DNA from 3 places in the Exiguobacterium sp. s152 genome. Region 1 is predicted to be linked to each of the others. Evidence: predicted binding sites of a transcription regulator. Region 1 holds the regulator's gene; each other region holds the start of a gene.
The links. The regulator LexA, encoded in region 1, represses DNA repair genes until DNA is damaged. The targets are predictions, from matches to a motif close to CGAACATATGTTCG.
Positions count from the first base shown of each region.

Region 2: a site for LexA is predicted at 1,601-1,614, ahead of KNP72_RS02455 (Y-family DNA polymerase). Genes of this name have one in related genera too.
Region 3: a site for LexA is predicted at 2,648-2,661, ahead of parE (DNA topoisomerase IV subunit B). Genes of this name have one in related genera too.

Region 1 is NZ_JACSLX010000001.1:78,786-83,037, forward strand. It holds gene tkt (transketolase) at 1-529, opposite strand, end outside; gene KNP72_RS00405 (DUF896 domain-containing protein) at 728-961, opposite strand; gene KNP72_RS00410 (YneB family resolvase-like protein) at 1,022-1,666, opposite strand; gene KNP72_RS00415 (hypothetical protein) at 1,739-1,975, opposite strand; gene lexA (transcriptional repressor LexA) at 2,181-2,801, shown strand; gene KNP72_RS00425 (metal-binding protein) at 2,801-3,241, shown strand; partial or broken gene KNP72_RS00430 (P-loop nucleotide/nucleoside kinase family protein) at 3,327-3,857, opposite strand; gene KNP72_RS00435 (DNA alkylation repair protein) at 3,878-4,252, opposite strand, start outside.
Region 2 is NZ_JACSLX010000001.1:477,863-482,114, reverse strand. It holds gene KNP72_RS02460 (YolD-like family protein) at 1-288, opposite strand, end outside; gene KNP72_RS02455 (Y-family DNA polymerase) at 285-1,580, opposite strand; gene KNP72_RS02450 (bifunctional 2',3'-cyclic-nucleotide 2'-phosphodiesterase/3'-nucleotidase) at 1,782-4,055, shown strand; gene KNP72_RS02445 (carbon starvation CstA family protein) at 4,247-4,252, shown strand, end outside.
Region 3 is NZ_JACSLX010000003.1:74,818-79,069, reverse strand. It holds gene parC (DNA topoisomerase IV subunit A) at 1-660, opposite strand, end outside; gene parE (DNA topoisomerase IV subunit B) at 663-2,630, opposite strand; gene KNP72_RS07125 (CoA-binding protein) at 2,760-3,164, opposite strand; gene KNP72_RS16020 (GGDEF domain-containing protein) at 3,518-4,252, shown strand, end outside.

The DNA.
Region 1 (4,252 bases):
CAGCGAGTGAGGCAGCTTCTGCCGACACGCCTTCCATCAAGTCACCGTCTCCGCAAATCCCGTATGTGAAGTGGTCAACCACTTTAAACTCATCACGGTTGTAAGTCGCTTCCAAATGCTTTTCAGCCATCGCCATACCGACTGCCATGGCAATCCCTTGGCCAAGCGGTCCAGTCGTCGCGTCGACACCAGGCGTGTGACGGTACTCTGGGTGTCCAGGCGTCTTCGAATCCATTTGACGGAACGATTTGAGGTCGTCGAGTGAAAGGTCGTAACCAGATAAGTGAAGAAGCGAGTACAAGAGCATCGAACCGTGTCCCGCTGAAAGAACGAACCGATCGCGGTTGAACCAGTTCGGGTTTTTCGGGTTGTGACGCATCTTATCCGTCCAAAGTGTGAACGCCATCGGAGCCGCACCCATCGGCATCCCCGGGTGACCAGAGTTCGCTTTTTGGACCGCATCAATCGAGAGCGTCCGAATCGAGTTAATCGCTAATAATTCTTTAGTAGTTGTTTCCACTAATTTCATCCTCTCTGTTGTTACAAAGTTTCTACCCGTCATATTTTAGCATACTCATTCGTGTGTCACAACTAATTAATTAGTATAACACATTGAATGGAATCGTTTACTTCCTTTCGTCCAAAACCAGTCCAATAAGTCCCCCTGATCCCCGTTCGCGTATAACAAACATGCACACCCTATATGAAATAGGATGTGCATTCGTGGTCACTCCGAGCGATGCCGTTTCTGCTCGTCTTTCAATTTTTCAGGCGTTACATCGTTCCCGTCCGGATCGACGACCTTCATCCCCATCATCTGTGATTTGAATGATTGGCGGAACGCTTGCAAATATTGTTGGCGCAGCGCTTGCTGCTCGTCCATCTCTTCTGATGACAGTCCATCTGTCTTGGCTTTGTTGGCGAGAAAATTGATTCGCTCCAACTGTTCAGGTGCTAGCATCAGGCTCGCCCCCTCTCTACTGAATTTGTTCTTCTACTGTACAAAATCAGCGAGCAGGAATCAAGTTTCTGGCACTGATACGTGCTCCAAATAACGACGGTTCACGGTCGCTTTCGACACCTCATAGCCAAAACCACGTAGCGTGGCGGCAATTTCAGCGAACGTCAGTCCGCGCTCGCGCAGTTGGACGATTTCTTCAATCGGGACTTCGATTCGGCTCCGACCGCCTTGATCGTGATGTTGGATGTTGCGGTGCGGGTTGAACCCGTTCGCGACCGCCCGACGCATGCCGCGTGAGATTTTCGCATTATGGATTTTACGCTGGTACTCCTCGACGACACTGACAATTTCAAGCACCATCTTCTCAGCATCCGAGAAAACGTATTCATCGGACGATTGCATCGTCAACAAGCGGACGTTATGTTTCATGAGCGTATGCAAGATGGCGATTTTCGCGTTCCCTCGTCCGAGGCGGCTGTCATCGCTCACGAGCACGGCATCGAGATTAGACGTCGAGACGTGCTCCAACAAATCGAGCAACCCCGTCCGATTGACCTCATACCCACTCTCTTGCTCACTGATCACATCGACGATTTCGGCGTCAAGACGTTTCGCCATCCGCGTCAGTTCGTCCGCTTGGCGACCGAGTGACGTCTCTTGCGTGGACTTGTTCGTCGACACGCGACAATAAATGACGACTCGCATCCCGTCACTTCCTTTCTTTCCATTCGCCCTCTACGATACACAGTTTCGGGGGCTGTTCGCAATCAGAAAAGATTATTCGGCGGCGAACCACGTCGTCTTGTCGTCTTCTTTCTCAGCGCGTTCGGCGAGAAGCTGTGCCTCGAGCGACTCGGCCTCCGTCAAGGCGACTTCTTCTTCGACGCTGTGCTCGATCACCGGTTCGGTCGCGACGACATCGACGTCGTGGCGCATCTCCCCGACCATATAAAACGCGAACATTCCAAGTGCCAACATGCCGACTAAAATGATTCCATTGATTGTGTCTCTCATAACGATTACCTCCTGGGAATAAGAATACACGTTCTCGAGAACGTCTGTTCGTTTATCTGTTCTCATCATAAAACAAGAACTTCTGTTCGGTCAAGTAGAAAAAAACGAACGAATGTTTGTGCGCTCATGTGTTCTTGTGTTAAACTAAACCCATAAAGAATAGGATGCGTTCGCAGGTTATTCGACATAATCGAGGTGAAATCCATTGAAAAAAATGTCAGCAAGACAACAACAGATTCTTGATTTTATAAAAGCCGAGGTCCGGGCGAAAGGGTATCCACCTTCCGTTCGTGAAATCGGAGAGGCAGTCGGACTCGCATCGAGCTCGACCGTCCACGGCCACTTGGACCGTCTAGAGAAGCGTGGATTGATTCGACGTGACAAGACGAAGCCACGTGCCATCGAGATTTTAGATGAAGAGATGTCAGTCGTGGAAGACCATGATGCCGTCATGTACGTGCCGGTCATCGGGAAAGTCACGGCCGGTACGCCGATCACGGCGATTGAGAACGTGGAAGAGCACTTCCCGCTCCCGGCCCACGTCGTCGGTTCCGACAACGTCTACATGCTCTCTGTCTCAGGGGACTCTATGATTAACGCGGGGATCTTGGATGGGGACCGTGTCCTCGTCCGTCAACAGAACACGGCCGACAATGGAGAGATTGTCGTCGCCATGACGGATGAAGGTGAAGCGACCGTGAAGCGGATTTATAAAGAAGCTTCGAAAGTTCGCCTCCAGCCGGAGAACGACGAGCTCGAAGCGATGTATTTCGATAACGTGTCGATTTTAGGGAAGGTCATCGGTGTATACCGCACGATTCACTAATGGCTAGTGGCAAGACACATACCCGTACGAATCTCGTGGCAATCGGTGCTCTTGCGATTGCCACGCCTTTTATTGACATCGATGTTCCGACCGTGTTCCTGCTTGGCGCCCTAATCGGGACGTTCTGGCTCTCCCCGGACCTTGACTTAAAGTCGGACGCCTATTATCGATGGGGACCGCTTCGGGGCTTTTGGCTCCCTTATGTGAAGATTATGCCCCATCGGTCGTTATTCTCGCATTTTCCGCTCTTGAGCGATCTGATCCGGGTCATCTATCTCGGTTTCCCGCTCACGCTCGTGCTCACGGTCACGCCGTATGAGGAAGCTGTCAGATCGTGGCTCGACCTGAACGGGGCAGCATGCTTCTTCGGACTCGCTTTCGCGACGACGCTACATACGACGCTCGACTATGCGTCCACGTTCTTCAAACGTGCGTTTTAAGCAAATGCTTATGCCATACACCCAAAAGGGCAACCCGTCTATTAGACTGGGTTGCCCTTTTTAAACGTCTGAAGATATTAACGGATTAATCATATTCGACAATTCGAATTCCTTCCGACTCAGAAGGTGCTTCAAAAAATGAAGTGACATGATTGAACACTTCTTTTGTGTCAAATGCTGCCCGTTCAGGCATTTCTGTCCGCCTTTTAGCAATTCGTCTCATACACTGCTCGTCGCTAAGATTCAGATAAATCAATTGATGGTCTGCCCCAACCTTGTTCGCTATGACAAGAAACCATTGACGTAGACCGATTGTGTTGGCAGGGAAATCCATCACGACATTTGTCCCTACTTCAAGCATACGCTGGACAGTTGTTTCTACGATTGGTTTGAGCAGTTCAGAGTGTCGTCAGTAATCTTCGAACATATGAATCTGATTAGGATAAAGTGCCTGCAACCACTCATCCTCGGACAACCGTACCGCATGCTCTTCGAGCTCGAGTCGCTTGGATACCGTTGATTTCCCTGCCCCCATCTTCCCACAAAGAAAAAATAATATTCCTTTTCCCATCGTGATCATCTCTCCTGTCCACACAGATTTGGGTGCTGACATCATATTGTTTCGCAAAGTATGATTCAATCATCGCGTTTATACAACATGATATGATTCTCAGCGACTTCGCGTCCATTGACCAGCAAAACGACACGATGCTCACCCGGATAATGTCGGCGCGTCGTCAAATCTGCCCAACTGTGCATCCTGTTCGCTACCAGTCGCGCACCCCCGGCGACGATTTTATTCGCTAGCAGAAATGCCTTACGACTCGCTTTCCCGTTCGCTTTTATGAAATCGATGGCGTATTCGACCCGAATATATGCAGCATCGCCTGGACGAATCGACACATCGTATTGAATCTCGCACGCCTCCCCGATACTGAGCATGTTCGGATGTATCGAAATCGATGCGTTGACGGTTAAATCCGTTTCTTGCGCATAACCGAACAGCGTTAA
Region 2 (4,252 bases), 400 kb from region 1:
CTCGGTGTCGAACAGCTCGACTTCACGCTCGGCGTAATAGATGGCGTGGACGTAACCGCGCACCGTATGGGTCATGCCGTTATCGAACAGCGTTAGCTCGACGGCGTCCCCTTCACGGATGGCGCGTTCGAGCTCGGTCTGCCATAAATAGAGCAACTGCTCATCCAAATCGGGTAGCTCGATCTTTTGGACGTGGGCGTAATATTTCTTCAGGAGCGCCACGTGCTCGGGCATGAGGAAAGGGATCCATTTCAATTCACCGCGGTCTTTGTATCGGGTCTGGCTCATGACGATTCACCTCCTTGTTTATGTCCGCCGATTAACCGCTGGCGGGTACGGAGCGGACTGTCTTTCAGTAAACTCGACGCCGGGCGGATCGTGCCGCGCCCGAAGCGGACGTTCAAGCTATCGACGAGGTCGAGGAAGTCGAACCGGCGTGCCCGGGCCCACTCGTCCTCGAAGAATGACAGCTGGACGTGGTCGCTCCTTGGCTCGAGTTTGCCGAGGGCGACCGAGACGTAACGAACCGCCTCCGTCTCGTCCCAGGCGTCGAGGAAGAGCGTCAACAACACCGGCAAGAACTCGCGCTCGTCCGCTGTGAAGCGGGCGAGCTTTTTTTGTTTGCTGAAGCCGCGCCGCTCGCTCGTCCGGGTGTAGCGGACGCCGAGATGGACGCTGCCGCCGACGAGTCCGGCCTGCCGCGTCCGCATCCCGACCTCCACGGCGATGGCCTGTAAGACGAGCCGGATGGCCGCGTACGTCGCATAGTCTTTCATGAGCGTGATGCCGTGGCCGATCGTCCGGGGCCGCTGCCGTTTCGCCCCGAACAAAGAGCTCGGTGGGAGGATTGTCGGCGACTCATCGATGCCCCAGGCGTGGTGCCACAGCTCGGCGCCGATGACGCCAAACTTCTCATGGAGCGTCTCGAGCGGATAGCGGGCGAGGTCGCCGATCGTGTCGATACCGAGCCGCCGGAGATGGACTTCCATCTTCGCGCCGACGCCCCACATCTTGCCGATCGGGGCCGGGTGAATTAATCGTTCGACGTCGTGGAGGAAACAGCTGGCGACACCCGTCTTCTTCCCATGCAAGTCTAGGACGAGCTTGGCGAGGACGTTGTTCGGACCGATGCCGATCGTGACCGGGATGCCGGTATAGCGGAAGACGGTCGAGCGGATGAGGCGGGCGACGTGCGCATCGTTCCCGAACAGCCGCTCCGTCCCCGTCAAGTCGACGAGCGTCTCGTCGACCGAGTAGACGCGGATTGCCTCCGGGGGTGCGAACTGATGCAAGATGTGGACGATTTGCACGGATACGTTCAAATAGTGGCTCATCCGGGCCTCGGCGTAGATGATGTGCCGCCGCTCGTGCCACGGCAACCGGTCGATGTGGAAGCGCCGGGAGCCGGTCTTGATCCCGAGTTGTTTCATCGGCGGTGTCGCGGCGAGGACGAGGGCGCCGTGATCTTGGAGGTTTGATAAGACGACGAGCTTCGTCTTGTACGGGTTCAACTTGCGGGCGGCGCACTCGCAACTGGCATAGAATGAGACGCTGTCGATACAAAAAATCCGACGTCGCATAGCCACCTCTCCTTTTTTTACGAACAAGCGTTCTGTTTTTCTCATCGTATCACGGTCTCACGCCGTCTCAAATAGAAATTGAAAAAGAATTTGTTAGATTTGAAATTTGAGGATTAATTTACAAAAAACAGATGGTTGCGTTTACAAGCTGATGATATAGTAAAAGATGTTGGGACATTTTTAGAAAAAGGGGAAATGGATATGAGAACAGCTTTAAAATGGACGATTGCGACAGCGCTCGTATTACCGGCGACGTTACCGCTCCACGCACCGAACGTGCTCGCGTCAGAAGACGTTGTAAAGCTCCGCTTCTTGGAGACTACAGACTTACATACGAACATCACGAACTACGACTATTTTCAGGACAAAGTCGACAACACAATCGGGTTGACGAAAGTCGCGACGCTCATCAAACAACATCGCGAGGAAGCAGGAACTGACAACACGTTCTTGTTCGACAACGGGGATACGCTTCAAGGGACGCCATTCGGGGATTACGTCCGCGAACAGCATCAGAAAGCACCAGGCGCGTTCGAACATCCGATGTATCAAGCGATGTCGGCACTCGAGTTCGATGCGGTCACACTCGGGAACCACGAGTTCAACTTCGGGCTCCAGTTCTTGTATGACGCGATGCAAGGATCGAAAGGCAAGCTTCGCTTTGTCAACTCGAACGTGAAGGACTTGTCGGGCGAGCCGATCGTCTCGAAATACAACGAGAACGGACAAGAAGTCCAAATCATCGAACGCCAAGTCGTCGACGGGGACGGCGAGACGCATACGATCAAAGTCGGTGTGTTCGGAGTCGTGCCGCCGAAAATCATGTCGTGGGATTCAGGGAACCTCCAAGGCAAGGTGACGGCAGATGATATGGTACCGGCAGCAAAAGCGGCCGTCGCCAAATTGAAAGAGCAAGGCGCAGACGTCGTCGTCGCGCTCGCGCACTCAGGGATCGGGGAAAGTGCGACACTCGCGGATGAGCAATCGGACGGGGAAGAAAACGTCGGCTATACGCTCACAAAAATCGAAGGGCTCGACATGGTCATGACCGGTCACCAGCACGGTCGTTTCCCTGACGCAAAAGGGATGTTCACTTCATTCCCGAACGTGGATATGAACAAAGGGACAATCAACGGCAAGCCGGTCGTCATGGCGAACAACCAAGGGAAAGACCTCGGGGTCATCGACCTCGACCTCGAGCTCGTCGACGGCAAATGGAACGTGCTCGATGCGAACGCGAAACTCGACACGGTCAAGGCGGACACGCCGGTCGACCCGATGATCGCCTCGCCCATCGATGCGGACCATAAGGCGACGATTGAATACATCAACCGCCCGGTCGGTGAGATTCAAGACGATATCCAAAGCTATTTCGCGCTCGTCCGTGACGATGCGTCGGTCCAGTTCGTAACGAACGCGCAGAAATGGTACGTCGAGAGAGAACTTGCGACGAACCCGGAGCTCGCGGCGTATAAAGAGCTCCCGATCCTTTCAGCCGGGGCACCATTCAAGGCGGGTAACCGTCAGTTGACGGACGCGAGCTATTACACGAACATCCCGAAAGGCTCGATCGCATTGAAAAACGTGGCCGACCTATACGTCTTCCCGAACACGCTCGAAGTCGTCAAAGTGACGGGCGCGGACGTGATGGATTGGCTCGAGATGTCAGCCGGGGCGTACAAACAAGTCTCGGATACGAACGATGAGTTGCTCAACTTGGATTTCCGCAGCTACAACTTCGATATCCTCGACGGTCTCACGTATGAAATCGACGTGACGGGTCCTGCCAAGTTCGATGCAGGCGGGAAACTGATTGAGGAAAACAAAGATGCGAACCGCGTCAAAAACGTGAAGTACAATGGCAAGCCGATCACACTCGACCAAGAGTTCCTCGTCGCGACGAACAACTATCGCGCCGGCTCGACATCGTTCCCAGGTCTCGGTGGTGGGAAGAACATCGTTTATCGTTCGGCGTATGAGACACGGAACGTCATCTCGGACTATATCGTCTCTGGCAAGCTCGAATACAAAGCGGACGACAACTGGAAGATTGTCGCCGACGCGAAACGGACAGCCAAGTTTGAGACGGCTGACGCCGGTAAGCAATACGTCGACTTGTACGAAGGCATCGAAGCGACCGAGACGACACGTGCAGATGACGCAAACCGCCTGTTCCGCACGTATACAATCGACCTTGATACAGCGGCGGTCGACCTCGCCCTCACGGTGAACACGATCAAGCCAGGTGCGAAAGCGGTGACGGGCACGACGACGCCGAACGCGACGGTCACGCTGAAAGATGGCGACAAAGTGCTCGCGACAGCGAAAGCGGACAAAGACGGCAAGTACACGCTCGTGACGAAACCGCTCAAGCTTCGCCAAACGGTGACGATCGTCAGTGAACTCTTCGGTCAAATAAAAGAAGAGACGAAAGTGGTTGGAGCCGGTCATGTCGGTGTCCCGGCCCTTCGTTAATCAATGAACGAGCCCTCAGTTTTGAGGGCTTTATTTTGTGTCAAAAAAGTGAACGAAACCCCTTACAAAATAGTGGGTACTGCTGTATAATCAGTCACGTAAGCGTTTACATTATACGTGTAAAACAACGGGATTCATTTTTTCGGGGCCGACGGGGATTGGCTACATATGTACAAAAGGGGACAGCACACATGATT
Region 3 (4,252 bases), on a different contig from region 1:
CCCGCCAGACGGGAAGTCAGGTCCTTGCATATAACGGAATGCGTCATTCGTCGTCTCGACCTCACCTTTCAAGCGGGCGATGGCGAGGTTGAGCACCTCGGTCAAGTTATGCGGCGGAATCTCGGTCGCATAACCGGCAGAGATCCCCGTCGTCCCGTTCATGAGCAGGTTCGGGAGGAGTGACGGCAAAACGAGCGGCTCTTCGGTCGAATCGTCAAAGTTCGGCGTATAGTCGACCGTGTTCTTAGAGATCGACGTCAGCATGACGCCGGCAATCTTCGACAGACGGGCCTCGGTATACCGCATCGCGGCGGCCGAGTCGCCGTCCATCGAGCCGTTGTTCCCGTGCATGTCGATGAGCGGGTAACGCAACTTCCAGTCCTGCGATAGGCGTACCATCGCCTCATAGACGGAACTATCACCGTGCGGGTGATAGTTACCGATGACGTTCCCGACCGTCTTGGCCGATTTGCGGTACGGTTTCTCGTTCGTGTTGCCTTCATGGTGCATCGCATACAGGATGCGGCGTTGAACGGGTTTGAGCCCGTCGCGCGCGTCCGGGAGGGCCCGGTCCTGGATGATATATTTCGAGTAACGCCCGAAGCGGTCACCGACGACCTGTTCGAGCGACAAGTTTAAAATATGTTGAATCGTCGACATCGTTACATCACTTCCTCAATCGCTTTAGTCACGTGTTCATTGGCGATGATTGAATCATCTTCCTGGAGGCCGAAGGCGACGTTCTCCTCGATCCATTCACGGCGATGGGCGACATTGTCTCCCATGAGCACCGAGACACGCTTGTCGGCGACGGCAGCGTCGTCGACCGTGACACGGATGAGCGTCCGTGTGTCCGGGTTCATCGTCGTCTCCCACAGCTGGTCGGCGTTCATCTCACCGAGACCTTTGTAGCGCTGGAGGATATAGCCCTTCTTATACACTTTGACGAGCTTCTCGAGCGCCTCTTCGTCCCAGGCGTACTCGAACTGTTCCGACTTGCCTTTCCCTTTCGAGATGCGATAGAGCGGCGGCAAGGCGACGAACACTTTGCCGGCCTCGACGAGCGGGCGCATATAACGGAAGAAGAACGTCAACAGGAGCACTTGGATGTGGGCCCCGTCCGTATCGGCATCAGTCATGATGATGATTTTGTCGAAATTGCAGTCCTCAAGGTCGAAGTCATGGCCGACCCCGGCACCGATCGCGTGGATGATCGTATTGATTTCCTCATTCTTCATGATGTCCTGGAGTTTCGACTTCTCCGAGTTGATGACCTTCCCGCGCAGCGGCAGGATGGCCTGGAATGTCCGGTCACGACCCTGTTTAGCCGAACCGCCGGCCGAGTCACCCTCGACGAGGAACAGTTCGTTCTTGGCGGCGTTCTTCGACGTCGCCGGCGTCAGTTTTCCGTTCAAGATGCTCGAACGTTTCTTCTTCTTGCCGTTGCGCGCCTCTTCCCGGGCTTTCCGGGCGGCTTCACGGGCCTGGGCGGCGCGGATCGCCTTCTTGATGAGCATCGTCGCCATCTGCGGGTTCTCCTCGAGGAAAATCGTCAGTTGTTTGGCCATGACACCATCAGCGCTCGTACGTGCCTCGGGCGAACCGAGTTTCGATTTCGTCTGCCCCTCGAACTGGAGGAATTCTTCCGGGATCCGTACCGAGACGATGAGCGTCAAGCCTTCGCGGACGTCACCGCCGTCGAGGTTCTTGTCTTTTTCTTTCAACAATCCGTTCTTACGGGCGTATTCATTCACGATGCGGGTCATCGCCGTCTTGGCGCCGACCTCGTGTGTGCCGCCGTCACGAGTCCGGACGTTGTTGACGAACGAGAGGACGTTCTCAGAATAGGCGTCCGTGAACTGGAAGGCGAGCTCTAGCTCGATATCGTTCTCCGTCCCTTCGAAGTAGACGATCGGATGGAGCGTCGCCTTGTCGTCGTTCAAATATTGGACGAACTCGGCAATCCCTTCCTCGTAATGGAACGTCTCTTCTTTATCCGAACGCTCGTCCGTCAACGTGATCGTCAATCCTTTTAACAGGAATGCCGATTCACGGAGCCGTTCAGCGAGCGTGTCGTAGTTATATGTCGTCGTCGAGAAGATCGAGGCGTCCGGTTTGAAGTAGACGCTCGTCCCCGTCTGACGCGTCTTTCCGGTCTCGAGGAGCGTCGTCTGCGGAATCCCGCCGTCGGCAAACGTCTGCTCGAACACTTTGCCGTCGCGATAAATCGTGACGAGGACCTTGCTCGAGAGTGCGTTCACGACCGAGGCGCCGACCCCGTGGAGTCCACCTGACGTCTTGTAGCCACCTTGGCCGAACTTACCGCCGGCGTGGAGGACCGTGAAGATGACCTCTGGCGTCGGTTTGCCGGAGGCGTGCATCCCGGTCGGCATACCACGCCCGTGGTCGCGTACCGTGATCGCGTCATCTTTATGGATGGTCACGTCGATTTGGCCACCGAATCCGGCGAGCGCCTCATCGATCGCGTTATCGACGATCTCATAGACGAGATGGTGCAAGCCGCGATGGTCGGTCGAACCGATATACATCCCCGGACGTTTCCGAACAGCAGTCAGTCCTTCGAGCACCTGGATGGCGTCTTCATTGTAATTAAATAAGTCTGTTGACATCTTCGTCACCTCAATTTCGAACACACGTTCGTTTTTCTATCCTATTGTATAGCTGTTTTTAGATTCTGGCAAGCCTCCCTCCGCGAGCGGGGCTCGTGAAAAAAAGGAGACCTACCAAGGAGGTAGGTCTTAACCGAGAAGGCGGGCGTGCTCGACATAGATGCATCGATTTTCGATGTAGTCGAGTCCGGCATCGCGAGCGATCCGCTCGGCGTCCGGGCTGGTGAGCCCGAGCTGGTTGAAGACGAGACCGACATCCCCATGTCGGACGGCATCTTCGGCCACGCCGGCCAAATACTCATTGCGTCGGAAGACGTCGACGATATCGACGCGCCCCGGGATGCTCTCGACCGTCGGATAGACTTTGCGTCCGTTCCACGTCTCGAGCGTTGGATTGACAGGGATGACTGTGTAACCTTGCAAGATCAAATAGTCTGCGATTTGGTTCGCGGTCTTGTTCGGGTTCGCTGACACGCCGACGACAGCAATCGTCTTCGCCTCGGTGAGCCATTGTTTCAAACGTTGATCGTCCATCCTGAAATCCCCCTTTTGTTTACGTTCTCAGTGTACCTTTACCTGAATCACCGTTTCAAGCTTTATTTTCTTTTATCATACAACTGTAACTCTTTCAAATTTTTAAAACAAATCAATTGGTTCACCATAACTTATTATGTAAACCGGATTATATGACGTTATTTCTCCGGATCACAGGTCGATGTGTGTCTCGGATGAAAATGAAGTGTGAGCGAACGTTGCGTGAAATAGATATTTCACGCAATCATAATGACGTATTCAAGACGTTTTCGAGGTTGGGATTGACTTGATTCTCGAACGCCCATGGGCAAATCGATGACAGTTCGGTATACTAAGATTCAGGAGGTGTTCGCGTGGGAACTGCCTATGAGGAACGTCGCGGTACACTATATAATTACCGCATCACTTTTTACGGGAACGCGCTCGCTTGGCTCATCCACGTCGTGTTCTTGATCACGTTTTGGCAACTCGGCGTCACGGTACTCGCCTGGTCGAATCTACTCAGCATTCTCTATTACACGTTATCCTTTTATTTTGTACATAAACGATTGTATCGGGCGTTCTTCGTCGGTCTGTTCGTCGAAGTCGTCTATAACGCGATTATCTCGACGGTCGTGCTCGGTTGGGGTGCGAACGTCCACTATTTCATCATCATGGTCGCCTATGGCGTATTCTTCATGCCGAACGTCAGTCGGTCCATCCGGATTGCCTCGACGATGCTCGCCATGACGATTTACGGTTTCCTCTACCTGAACGTGACGACAGGGACGCAACCGCTCACGTCGTCGTTCGAGCAAATATTTGGCCTCTTTTGCCTCTTGTCGACGATTGCTTTGATTGCTGGGTTATCTTTCGTCTTCGAAGGTTCCGTCGTCGAGGTGACGTCCGAGCTTGAACGGACGAACGAACGGTTGCATACGCTCGCCTCAAGGGACGGGCTGACCGGTTTGTATAACCGGACGACGGGTTACCGTTTGGTCGAAGATGAGATTCGCGAAGCCGCCATCAATGGACGGCCATATGCCGTCGCCCTCGGGGACATTGACCATTTCAAGGCGTTCAATGAGCAACACGGTCATGACTGCGGC